Regions from separate parts of the Microbacterium xylanilyticum genome, predicted to be linked through region 2. Evidence: riboswitches for the same ligand, from Rfam matches in the RefSeq annotation. Region 2 holds a riboswitch; each other region holds the start of a gene.
What was found. A riboswitch is a leader RNA that binds a small molecule or an ion and turns the genes downstream of it on or off. The one in region 2 is predicted to bind thiamine pyrophosphate.

Region 1 (4,254 bases), 1.5 Mb from region 2:
GCCTTCGACGTGCCCTTGTCGATCTCCTTCACGATGTTCGGCACGAGCTGGTCGACCCAGTAGCTGCGCTGATCCTTGTCGGACCAGTCCACGACGACCTTGCCGTCCTTGACCGTGCCGTGAGCCTTGTCGGCCACGGCCTGCAGAGCCTTGGCCTCGGCGGCGGGAGTCGCCTCGGCGACCTTCTGGTCGATCACGCTCTGCGCGGCGGCCGCGGGGAGCTGCCCGGCGGCGACGGCCTGGTTCACGCCGGCCGTGACGGCGTCGGCGACCGCCTTGCCCGCCGCGGCCTTCGCCTCGGTGGTGCCCTTGTCGAGCTGCGTCTGGATGTTGGCCTGCAGGGGCCCCACGATCGGGTTCCACAGCTGCTTCATCACGGCCTGATTCTTCTTCTCCCCGGCGACGGCGGGATCCAGGGCCGCGTTCAGCGCGCTCGTCAGCGTGGGCTTGTCGGCCATGCTGTGCACGATGTTCGTCGGGAGCAGCGTGAACAGGATGGAGAGCATGATCGCGGTGCCCAGCGTTCCGCCGATCTGGCGGAAGAACGTGGCGGCGCTCGTCGCGACGCCCATGTCCTTGGCCTCGACGGCGTTCTGGCTGGTCATGACCAGGGACTGCATGAGCTGGCCGAGGCCGAGGCCGACCACGAACATGCCGATCATCATGTACCAGATGGAGGTGTTCGCCGAGACGAACGTCAGCAGCAGGAAGCCCAGGGCCATGATCAGCGTCCCCGTGCGCGGGAAGATCCCGTACTTACCGGTGCGCGCGGTGATCTGGCCGGCGGCCATCGAGGAGCCCATGAGACCGAAGACCATGGGCAGCATCGCGAACCCGGACTCGGTCGGAGTGAGCCCGCCGACGATCTGCATGTAGAGGGGGATGGTCATCATCGCGCCGAACATGCCGAAGCCGACGAGAACGCCGATGCCGGTCGCCCAGGAGAACGGGCGCGAGTGGAACAGCCGGATCGGGATGATCGCGTCGTCCTTCATCGCGATCTCGATGAGCACGAACGCGATCGCGCCGAGTCCGCCGATGATGTAGCAGGTGATCGCGCCGAAGGAGCCCCAGCCCCATTCGCGTCCCTGCTCGGCCACGAGCAGCAGCGGCACGAGCGCCACGATCACGGCCGTCGCGCCCCACCAGTCGATGCGCGGGTTCTTGTGCTTGCCGACCTTGGGCAGGTGCAGGAACGCGATCACCATTCCGAGCGCGATGATGCCGATCGGCACGTTGACGAGGAAGACCCAGCGCCAGCCGTTGATCCAGAGGATCTCGTTCGCGCCGGCGAACAGGCCGCCCACGAGCGGGCCGATCAGGGAGGAGACGCCGAACACGGCGAAGAAGTAGCCCTGGTACTTCGCGCGCTCACGCGGCGCGAGGATGTCGGCCATGATCGCGAGCGGCAGCGACATCAGAGCGCCGGCGCCGATGCCCTGGACGCCGCGGAACGCGGCCAGCATGAGCATCGAGGTCGAGAAGCTCGCCAGGATCGAGCCGAGGATGAACACCGAGATGCCGAAGATGAACAGCGGACGGCGGCCGAAGATGTCGCTGAGCTTGCCGTAGATCGGCACCGAGATCGTCGAGGTGATCAGGTAGGCCGTGGTGACCCAGGCCTGCTGGTCGAGACCGTGGAGGTCGTCGCCGATGGTGCGGATCGCGGTTCCCACGATGGTCTGGTCGAGCGACGACAGGAACATGCCGGCCATGAGGCCGTAGATGACGAGCAGGATCTGCCTGTGCGTCATGATCGGGGCGTTCTGCGCGTGCTCGGCGCGCGTCGCCCCTGTGGTTGCGGTTGCGGTGGACATGGAGCCCCTTCGAATGGTTCGAGGACGCCGGAGCCCGTCGTCGGCATGCGATGCGCGGGCGCCGACGTTGGCGGCAAGAATGTTGCAGCTCTGCAAGATTACATGATCGGAAAGGTTGCGCAAACGCAGCTTCGCTATGAGGTTGCTGGGTGCTGCGGTGATCCGTGTACTGTGTCGGTATCCACACGGGGGCCCTCGCAAGGGCTGAGATCGGGCTGACGCGGCCTGCGACCGTTCGAACCTGTCCGGGTAATGCCGGCGAAGGAAGTAGGAGCCCTCATGGGATCTCGCGATTCTGCGCGCTCGCTCGCGCATCTGCACGACTCCGCTCACGACCTGCACGTGCCGGTCACCCGGATCCGGCTGGATCCATCGCCCGACGGGACGGAGAACCCGCCGGTGACGATCTACCGCACCGAGGGGCCGGGCAGCGATCCGGTGGTCGGCCTGCCCGCACTGCGGGAGCGCTGGATCGCCGATCGCGATGACACCGACGAGTACGAGGGCCGGGCGCGGAACCTGCACGACGACGGCCGCTCCGCGATCCGCCGCGGTGCCGCGTCGGCCGAGTGGCGCGGCGCGCGCCGTCCCGTGCGTCGGGCGCGCCCCGGACGCACGGTGACGCAGATGCGGTACGCGCGGGACGGCGTGATCACGCCCGAGATGCGCTTCGTGGCGCTGCGGGAGAGCTGCGATCCCGAGCTCGTGCGCGCCGAGGTCGCCGCGGGCCGGGCGATCATCCCGAACAACGTGAACCACCCGGAGTCCGAGCCGATGATCATCGGCAAGGCGTTCCTGGTGAAGATCAACGCGAACATCGGCAACTCCGCGGTGACCAGCTCGATCGCCGAGGAGGTCTCCAAGCTGCAGTGGGCGACCACCTGGGGCGCGGACACCGTGATGGACCTGTCCACGGGCGACGACATCCACACCACGCGGGAGTGGATCATCCGCAACTCGCCGGTGCCGATCGGCACGGTGCCGATCTACCAGGCGCTGGAGAAGGTCGACGGCGACGCCTCGGCGCTCACCTGGGAGATCTACCGCGACACCGTGATCGAGCAGTGCGAGCAGGGCGTGGACTACATGACGGTGCACGCGGGCGTGCTGCTGCGCTACGTGCCGCTCACCGCCGACCGGGTGACGGGGATCGTGTCCCGCGGCGGGTCGATCATGGCCGGCTGGTGCCTCGCGCACCACCAGGAGAACTTCCTCTACACGCACTTCGACGAGCTGTGCGAGATCTTCGCGCAGTACGACGTGGCGTTCTCCCTCGGCGACGGGCTGCGGCCCGGATCGATCGCCGACGCGAACGACGCCGCCCAGTTCGCCGAGCTCGACACTCTCGCCGAGCTGACCAAGCGGGCGTGGGAGTACGACGTGCAGGTCATGGTCGAGGGTCCCGGTCACGTGCCGTTCCACCTCGTGCGCGAGAACGTGGAGCGCCAGCAGGAGCTCTGCGACGGCGCGCCGTTCTACACGCTGGGCCCGCTGGTGACCGACGTGGCACCGGGCTACGACCACATCACCTCCGCGATCGGCGCGACCGAGATCGCCCGCTACGGCACGGCGATGCTGTGCTACGTCACCCCCAAGGAGCACCTAGGCCTGCCCGACCGCGACGACGTGAAGACCGGCGTCATCACCTACAAGATCGCCGCGCACGCCGCCGACCTCGCCAAGGGCCACCCCGGCGCCCAGGCGCGCGACGATGCGCTCTCCAAGGCGCGCTTCGAGTTCCGCTGGCGCGACCAGTTCGCGCTGTCGCTGGATCCGGACACCGCCGAGGCGTTCCACGATGAGACCCTGCCCGCCGAGCCCGCCAAGACCGCGCACTTCTGCTCGATGTGCGGTCCGAAGTTCTGCTCGATGCGCATCTCGCAGGACATCCGGGACCGGTTCGGCGACGGGGCGGAGCAGGAGCGGATCGCCGGCATGGCGCAGAAGTCGGCCGAGTTCGCGGCGTCCGGGGGACAGGTGTACCTGCCGATGCCGACCGTCGGCGCCCGGTAGCCCGGGATGCTGCGTGATCGCGGCGGCGCGGACGGCGCCGCCCGCGTCGTCGTGGTCGGCGCCGGGATCATCGGGCTGAGCATCGCGTGGCGGATCGCTCAGGCGGGCCGGCCCGTCGTGCTGTGCGATCCGGATCCGGCCAGGGGCGCCACGTTCGCCGCCGCGGGGATGCTCGCGCCGGTCAGCGAGTTCCACTACCAGGAGGACGAGCTGCTGCCGCTGCTGCAGGCGTCGGCGGCGCGCTACCCGGACTTCGTCCGCGCCCTCGCCCCCGCGGGCCGGTCCGCCGCGGAGGCGACCGGCCACCGGCCCGGCGACACCCTGCTCGTCGGCGTGGACCAGGGCGACCGGCGTGCGCTCGCGGATCTGCACGCCGCGCACCTCGCGCGCGGACTTGCGGCCGAGCCGCTCACCGTGCGGGAGG
Region 2 (4,254 bases):
TCGCCGGTCCCGTCGGCGTCGGCAAGTCGACGCTCATCGCGACGGCCTGCCGTGCCCTCGCCGGCGAGATCGCGCTCGGCGTGATCACAAACGACATCTACACCGACGAGGACGCCCGCTTCCTCCGCTCCGCCGGCGTGCTGGATCCGGATCGGATCCGCGCCGTGGAGACGGGTGCCTGCCCGCACACGGCGATCCGCGACGACGTGACCGCGAACCTGCTCGCGGTCGAGGACGTCGAGCGCGACTTCGCCCCCCTCGACGTCGTGATCATCGAGTCCGGTGGCGACAACCTGACGGCGACCTTCTCGCCGGCGCTCGTGGACGCGCAGATCTTCGTGCTCGACGTCGCCGGGGGCGGCGACGTCGCGCGCAAGGGCGGACCGGGGATCGCGCGCGCCGACCTGCTCGTGGTGAACAAGACCGATCTCGCCCCCTACGTCGGCGTCGATGTGGCGCAGATGGTGCAGGACGCCTCGAATGCCCGGGACGGGCGGGAGGTGCTCGCCCTCTCGCGCACCGACCCGGACTCCGTGGCTCGTCTGAAGAGCTGGATCCTGGAGATGCTCGCCGCCCATCGCTCCGGCGCGCACCAGCCGCAGGATCCGGGTCCGATGGCACCGCACTTCCACGCGGACGACAGCGAGGCCGGCGGCTACGTGCACAGCCACGACGACGGCGGCGCCGAGCACGTCCACGCGCACGCGGAATCGCGGTGACGGATCCCGCCGGCCCATCGACCACGGTCGTCCAGGTCGCGGCGGGCGCCGATCGCGCGCGCGTGGTGCTGCGCTCCGGCGCGATCGCCGCGCGCATCTTGGAACGGCGGCCGCGATACGCCCGCGTCGGGCTGATCGCGGCAGGGGCGCTCCTGCTCGGCGGCGATGCCATCGATCTGCGGATCTCGGTCGGCGCGGGCTGCACGCTCGAGCTGGAGGACATCGGCGGCACCGTCGCCTACGACGGCCACGGCGAACGCGCTTCGTGGTCATCGCGCATCGAGGTCGGCGCCCGCGGGATCTGCACCTGGCACGGTCTGCCGTTCGTCGTCGCGGACGGCGCCGATGTCGACCGCAGCACGGAAGCGGAACTCGGTGAGGGGGCCGCGCTGCTGCTGCGCGAGACGCTCGTCCTGGGGCGGGCGGGGGAGCACGGCGGCGCCATCCGAGCGCGCACGCGGATCGCGATCGACGGCAGCCCCGCCCTGATCGAGCAGCTGGACCTGGCGGGCGCGGAGCCGATCCCCGGTGTCCTCGGATCCGATCGCGTGCTGGACAGCGTGGTGCTCATCGGCCGCGACCCCGAGGGCGACGAGAGCGCGTGGCGCACGGGCGGGACGGCCGTCCTCCACCCCGAGCGCGGGGGGATCGTCGTCCGGGCGATCGTGGACGCCGCGCATCTCGGCGATCTCGCCCCCGGTTGGGGCGCGCTGCGGGAGGAGCTGCTCCGTGAGACGTAGCGCCGCCGTGTACATCGTGGGCGCGCTGCACCTGCTCGGATGGGGCGGGCTGCTGCTGTCCGCGCCGTCGCCGCTCATCGCCGGGCTGGGCGTCACCGCGTACCTGCTCGGGCTCAGGCACGCCTTCGACGCCGACCACATCGCCGCGATCGACAACACGACGCGGCAGCTGCTGGCGCGGAACCGCCCGGCACAGGGCGTCGGACTGTGGTTCTCCCTCGGTCACGCGACGGTCGTCTCGGTGCTGTGCGTGCTGCTGGCGCTGGGGGCGGGCGCGCTCACGACGAGCCTGGAGGATCCGGATTCGCCGCTGCAGGTCTGGACGGGCGTCATCGGGCCGGTCGTGTCGGGCGTCTTCCTTCTCGCCATCGCTGTGGCGAACCTCCTCGCGCTGCGCCATCGTCGCCGGGCGAGGGGCGGGCATCGGCACGGCGGACCGGCGTGGGTGCTCTTGGGCCGGCTCGGCGATGCGATCGACCGGCCGTCGCGGATGTACGTGGTGGGGCTGCTGTTCGGGCTGGGCTTCGACACGGCCACGGAGATCGGCCTGCTCGCTCTCGCCGGCACCGCCGCTTCGCGCGCCACGCCGTGGTGGGCGATCCTGCTCCTGGCGGCGCTGTTCGCCGCGGGCATGTCGCTGCTGGACTCCGCGCAGGGCGCGATGTCGCGGCGCGTACTCCTGGCGCTCCACGGAGTCCGGGGCGGGGCGCGAGAGCGCCGGGCGGCGCTACGACGTGCTGGTCACGGGGGTGTCGATCGTCGTGGCGCTCGTGATCGGTGTCGCCGAGCTCGCGGGCGTCGCGGTGCGCAGCCTGCCGCAGCAGGGCCTCGCGCGAGCCGTCGCCGACCTGGACCTGAACGCGCTCGGTGTGATCCTCACCGCCGTGCTGATCGCGTGCTGGGCGGCCGCCGCGCTCTGGTCCGGCGTGCTCCGCGGCCGTCCGCCCATGCGGCGGTCCTCGCTCGACTGAGCCCGGCCGCGGGCCGGGCGGCGCGGTCGCCCTCCTGGTTAGACTGGCCGGCAGTGACACGGGGTGCCGCATCCGCGGCTGAGATCACACCCGTCGAACCTGATCTAGGTCGTACTAGCGAAGGGATGTCGCGATGAACGCGCGTCTGGAATCGTCGTCCGAATCCGTGGCGGAGTCCGCTGCGGAGCTTCTCGAGGAGCTGCGCGCCACACCGCCGCTCGTGCAGTGCATCACGAACGCGGTGGTGACGGGCTTCACCGCGAACGTCCTGCTCGCGCTCGGCGCGGCGCCCGCCATGGTGGACATCACCGGCGAGGCCGGCATGTTCGCGGGCATCGCCTCGGGGCTCCTGGTGAACCTCGGCACGCCCACGCCAGAGCAGCGCGCGGCGAGCCTCGAAGCCGTCGGGGGAGCGCGCACGGCGGGCACGCCGTGGGTGCTCGACCCCGTCGCCGTCGGGGCTCTGCCCGTGCGCACCGCGCTGGCGCAGGACCTGCTCGCGCTGCGTCCGACCGTCATCCGCGGCAACGCCTCGGAGATCCTCGCCCTCGCGGGCCGCTCGGCGGGAGGCCGCGGGGTCGATGCGCTGGACGGCACGGAGGAGGCGGCCGGCGCAGCCCGGGAGCTCGCCCGGACGACCGGGGGAGCGGTCGCGGTCTCCGGTCCTGTGGACCTCCTCGTCGACGCCGGCACCGAGATCCGCGTCGCCCACGGCGATGCGCTGCTCACCCGCGTCACGGGAGGAGGGTGCGCGCTGGGTGCCGTGATCGCGGCATTCCTCGGCGCCGCCCGCCGCACGGGCGACCGCCCGCTGGTCGCGTCCGCCGCAGCGACCCTCGTCTACACGCTCGCCGCGGAGGACGCGGCAGCGCGGGCCGCGGGTCCCGGATCCTTCGCGGTAGAGCTGCTCGATGCGCTCGCCGCGCTCGAGCCGGGTCGCATCGCCGCGCGCGCCCGCGTCACCGTGCGTCCCGTCCCGGAGGGCCCCGTCGGAGCGGACCCGGTTCCGTCGCATCCCGTCTCGGCTGCGGAGGCCGTGGCATGACGCTCGCCGACGTGGTCTCCGTCGACAGCGGCGTCACGCCCTCCCGCACGTCTGCCGGACGGCCGCGGCTGACGACGGACGACCTCGCCCTGTACCTCGTCACGGATGCGCGGCTGAGCGGTCCGCGGGGTGTCGCGGCGGTCGTGGATGCTGCGGTGTCCGGCGGCGTCCGGATGGTGCAGCTGCGCGACAAGGACGCCGACGATGCGTCCACCGTGGCGCAGCTCGTGGAGCTGTCCGCGGTCATCGCCGGACGGGCGCTCCTGGTGGTCGACGACCGGCTGGATGCGGTCGTCGAGGCGCGCCGCCGCGGCGCCCGCGTCGACGGCGTCCACCTCGGTCAGTCCGACGCCTCGCCCCTGGTGGCGCGGGCGCTGCTCGGCCCCGACGCGATCGTGGGCCTCACCGCGAACCGCCCGGAGCACCTCGACGCCGTGCGTGCGCTCCCGCCCGGCACCGTGGACTACCTCGGCGTGGGCGTGATCCGCCCGACCACCACCAAGGCCGACCACCCCGCACCGCTGGGCGTGTCCGGGTTCGCGGCGTTCGCGGCGCAGAGCCCGCTGCCGTGCGTCGCGATCGGCGGGATCTCCGCCGAGGACGCGGCCGCGCTCCGCGCCGCCGGCGCCGCGGGCGTCGCCGTGGTGTCCGCATTGTGCGCGGCGCCGGACCCGCAGGCCGCGGCGCGCACCTTCCTGCGCGCCTGGGGCGCGGGCGGGGTGCCGCGGGTGCTCTCGATCGCCGGCAGCGACCCCTCCGGCGGCGCCGGGATCCAGGCC
Region 3 (4,254 bases), 990 kb from region 2:
GGCTCTTGACGCAGAAAGTGCGACCTGAACCAGGGCAGGGCCTCTCGGCATCGGCCAGGGGGATCCGAGTCCTATCTGGTCAGGCCGAACAGCTCCAGGGGGTGGGTCAGCCGCCACCACAGGCTCGGCCCCTTGAGCGCGGTCCGCAGCTCGAGCGGCACGGTGGTCGCATCGAGCGGGCCCTTGAGGGCGAGCGTCCCGGCCTTCGCGCCGGCCTTCCAGTTCTCGCCGAGTGCGAACTTCGTCGTCGCCGATGCGGAGGCGCCGTTCCACAGCGTCACTCGGCCGTCCGCGCCGGCGACGATCTGCGACGTCTCACCCCAGGCCGTGTCGACCGTGCCGAGCGTGGCGCCCTTCGCCACCGTCTGCGGCTGGTTCTTCAGCGCCGCCTCGACGCCCGCGTAGAGCGTGCGCGACACGTCGACCCGGCCCTCGTCGCTGTCCTGCCCGAGGGCCGCGACGTAGATCCGCACCCTGGTGTCCCCGTCGGTCACGTCCTTGGCGGAGAGCAGGTTGTAGCGGGTGGCGTCGCCGTCGCCGATCGTGCCGGTCTTGATCCCGACGATGCCGGCGTCGCCGATCAGGCCGTTCGTGTTCTCCACGGTTCCGGCGCCGGGCAGCTCGACGCTCTTCTGCTTCACGATCTCCGCGATCACCGGGTTCTTCTCCGCGATCTCGCCGAGCTGGATGAGCGCACGCGGGGTCGCGACGTTGCCGAAGTCGAACCCGGACGGGGTCACCACCCGGATCTCCCCGAGGTCGTGCTGGCTCAGCCACTGGTTCGCGGCGGCGGCATAGTTCTCGTCCGAGCCCCAGACCTCGCGCGCGAGACGATCGGCGTAGTTGTTCGCCGAGCCCAGCAGGATCCCCTCGAACAGCTGATACTGCGTGAGGGATCCGTCCACGGGGACGTCCAGCGCCGATTGATCCCGCCGCAGGTAGCTCCAGTAGTCGTCGCTGTCGGCCTGCGTGAACGCGAACGACCGGCCCTGCTCGCCGGGCTTCAGCGGCAGCTTGTCGAGGGCGGCGAGCACCGTCACGAGCTTGGTGATGCTCGCCATGGGCACCTGCTGCTCCGCGGAAGCCACCGTGCCGATTCCCTGCACGCTCACCGCGGCGCTTCCCGTGCTGGGCCACGCGACGGCGGCGGCCGGTGCGGCTGCCGGCTGGAACGCCACAGCTGTGGTCACGGGACGGACGGCGTTGAGCGGCCAGAGCGCCGTGGTGGCGCCGTATGCGAGGGCGACGACCAGCAGGCCGGCGGGCGGAAGGAGAACGGCCGGCCGGACGAGGCTGCGCCGCGGTGCGTCGTCGAGCAGCGTGCGTGTCGCGGCGGGCTCCGGGGCGCCCGCCGACGCGCCCACGCGCGTGACGTCGACCCACGCGAGAGCCGCCGTCGGGGTGCGGTCGGGCCCGCGGACGAGGGGGGCGGAGGGCAGCGGCCGGGCCTCGGGGCGAGGAGCGGGGATGGTCGCGGCGGCGGCGGCGGGGGCGGCGTCGGCGGCCGCGGCACCGGGGGCGGGGGCGGTCGCCGGCGCGGACGCGGGGAACAGCGGCGGCTCGACCGGGCCGTCGTGTCGCGGGAACAGAGGACCGGCCTCCGGCAGAGGCTTCGACACCGGGAACAGCCCCGCGGGTTCGACGGCATCCTCAGGGGAGGTGTCCCGCTCCGCCCCCGGGGCGGCGTGGTCCGACGTCGTGTCCGAGTCCGGGTCGTCCGATGCGCGGTCGGACGCCGTGTCCAGGTCCGCGCCGTCCAGCGCGGCGTCGACGGCGGTCGCGACCTCCGCCTCGGTGGCCGCGGGAGCGTTCAGCGTGGCGACAGCCGGGCCTGCTTCACCCCCGGCCGTCTCGACCGGCGCGTCGACGAGCTCCGGCACGCCCGGAGCGGCCGCCGGGCCGTCGTCTTCGTTCACGCTCCTACCGTATCGGGCGCCCGCGCGGTTCGGCCGTATCCCGGGCTCCCGCCGCGGGGAGGGGGGGCAGGGGCGGGCAGCAGCGCACGCGATGTCATCCTGGCGACGATCGGTCGCGGTGCATCCGTGACGGGGCTAAAATGAGCGGATCACCACGGGAGTCCGGCGAGCCGGGCTGAGAGGGAGCGAATCGCGCTTCGACCGTCGAACCTGATCCGGATCATGCCGGCGCAGGGAGGAGTTTCCATGATGCATTCAACGGCAGCCGCACCGAACGCGAACAGCGGGGCGGTCGCACCAAGGCTCACCTGGCGGGTCGTCGACATCGTCGTCGCCGCGGTGCTGGGCGTCGTGATCGGCCTGGTCTTCTGGGTCTGGAACACGATCGGCTACGCCTGGTTCACCGCTGCCGACGGCCTCACCCCGGGGCTCGGCGGCATCGCCGTCGGGATCTGGCTGCTGGGCGGCGTGGTCGGCGGGCTCGTCATCCGCAAGCCCGGCGCAGCCCTCGTGGTCGAGGTCGTGGCAGCGGTCGTGTCGATGCTGATCGGCAACATCTGGGGCGTCTCGACGGTGCTCGAGGGCATCGCCCAGGGACTCGGCGCCGAGCTCGTCTTCGCCCTCTTCCTGTACCGCCGGTTCTCGCTGCCGGTCGCGGCTCTCGCCGGCGTGGGCGCGGCGGCCGGGGCCTGGCTGTTCGAGCTCTTCTACGGCAGCTCGCCGAACATCCTGAAGTCGGCGGTCTTCAACGGGATCTACCTCGGCACCCTCGTCGTCTCGGGCGCGGTGCTGGCCGGCGTGCTCGGCTGGCTGCTCGTGCGCGCGCTCGCCGCGACGGGCGCGCTCAGCCGCTTCGCCGCCGGACGCGAGCTGCGCCACGAGGTCTGACATGACCGCGGGTGCGGCCCGCGTCGTCGCGGACGGGTGGGGCTGGCGCTACGCCGGCCGCCGTCTGCCCGCGGTCAGCCAAGTGTCGTTCACGATCGAACCCGGGGAGCGCGTGCTGCTGCTCGGCGCATCCGGCGCCGGCAAGTCCACGCTGCTCACCGGGATGGCGGGTCTGCTCGGGGATGCCGAGGAGGGGGAGCGCACCGGCACGCTCCTCGTCGACGGCGCCGCCCCCGAGAGCCGCCGCGGCCGCATCGGCCTCGTGCTGCAGGATCCGGATGCCGGCGTCGTGCTGAGCCGGGTCGGCGACGACGTCGCGTTCGGCTGCGAGAACCTCGGCGTCCCCGCGGAGCGGATCCCGGCGCGCGTGCGCGAGGCGCTCGACGCGGTCGGCCTCGAGGTGCCCCTGGACCACCGCACGGCCGCGCTGTCGGGCGGACAGAAGCAGCGGCTCGCCCTCGCCGGCGCCCTCGCCATGCGCCCGGGTCTGCTGCTGCTCGACGAGCCGACCGCCAACCTGGATCCGGACGGGGTGCGCGAGGTCCGCGCCGCCGTCGAGCGGGCGGTCGAGGCCACGGGCGCCACGCTCGTCGTCATCGAGCATCGCACCGCGGTCTGGGCCGACCTGATGACACGCGTGATCGTGGTCAGCGCCGACGGCGGCCTCCTCGCCGACGGCACCCCGGAAGACGTCTTCGGCGTGTACGGCGACGCCCTCGCGGATGCCGGGGTGTGGGTGCCCGGGCACCCGGTGGACCTGCCCGTGCTCCCCGCGATCGAGGTTGCTCCCGCGGGTCGCGACGGTGCCGTGCTCACCACCCGCGACCTCGCGATCACGCGCGACCGCCGCGCGGCCGTGCAGACCGGGCTCGATCTCTCGGTGCCGGACGCCGGGGCGACCGTGATCGTCGGCCCGAACGGCGCGGGCAAGTCCACGCTCGCCCTCACGCTCGCCGGCCTGCTGGATCCGCTGCACGGCAGGGTCGAGGCGGCGGAACGGCTGCGCGGGCGGCGCGGGCTGGATCCGGTCCGCTGGACTTCGCGCGAGCTGCTCACCCGCATCGGGACGGTGTTCCAGGATCCGGAGCACCAGTTCCTCACGCAGACCGTGCGGGACGAGCTCGCCGTCGGTCCTCGGGCGCTCGGGTGGGACGCTGCCCGTGTGGACGCCGTCGTGGACGCGCTGCTCGAGCGGCTCGGCCTGACCGCGCTCGCCGCGGCGAACCCGTTCACGCTGTCGGGCGGGCAGAAGCGGCGGCTGTCGGTGGCGACGGTGCTCGCCGCCGCCCCCGCCGTCGTGGTGCTGGACGAACCGACGTTCGGGCAGGACCGCCTGGGCTGGATCGGCATCGTGAGCCTGCTGCAGGAGGAGATCGCCCGGGGCACCGCGGTCATCGCGGTGACCCACGACGTCGAGGTGATCCATCACCTCGGCGGGCACCGCATCGAA

Region 1: another riboswitch for thiamine pyrophosphate. It lies ahead of thiC (phosphomethylpyrimidine synthase ThiC); the one in region 2 lies ahead of thiM (hydroxyethylthiazole kinase).
Region 3: another riboswitch for thiamine pyrophosphate. It lies ahead of ACYQ1L_RS17575 (ECF transporter S component); the one in region 2 lies ahead of thiM (hydroxyethylthiazole kinase).

The regions. Positions count from the first base shown of each region.
Region 1 covers NZ_BAAIEN010000002.1:4,016,473-4,020,726, reverse strand. Annotated here, with positions in the region: gene ACYQ1L_RS19925 (MDR family MFS transporter) at 1-1,817, opposite strand, end outside; TPP riboswitch at 1,993-2,101, shown strand; gene thiC (phosphomethylpyrimidine synthase ThiC) at 2,097-3,830, shown strand; gene ACYQ1L_RS19915 (FAD-dependent oxidoreductase) at 3,837-4,254, shown strand, end outside.
Region 2 covers NZ_BAAIEN010000002.1:2,534,229-2,538,482, reverse strand. Annotated here, with positions in the region: gene ureG (urease accessory protein UreG) at 1-719, shown strand, start outside; gene ACYQ1L_RS12790 (urease accessory protein UreD) at 716-1,459, shown strand; partial or broken gene ACYQ1L_RS12785 (HoxN/HupN/NixA family nickel/cobalt transporter) at 1,449-2,078, shown strand; gene ACYQ1L_RS12780 (hypothetical protein) at 2,194-2,430, shown strand; TPP riboswitch at 2,480-2,573, shown strand; gene thiM (hydroxyethylthiazole kinase) at 2,564-3,475, shown strand; gene ACYQ1L_RS12770 (bifunctional hydroxymethylpyrimidine kinase/phosphomethylpyrimidine kinase) at 3,472-4,254, shown strand, end outside.
Region 3 covers NZ_BAAIEN010000002.1:3,521,527-3,525,780, reverse strand. Annotated here, with positions in the region: gene ACYQ1L_RS17580 (D-alanyl-D-alanine carboxypeptidase family protein) at 72-1,916, opposite strand; TPP riboswitch at 2,061-2,170, shown strand; gene ACYQ1L_RS17575 (ECF transporter S component) at 2,166-2,804, shown strand; gene ACYQ1L_RS17570 (ABC transporter ATP-binding protein) at 2,806-4,254, shown strand, end outside.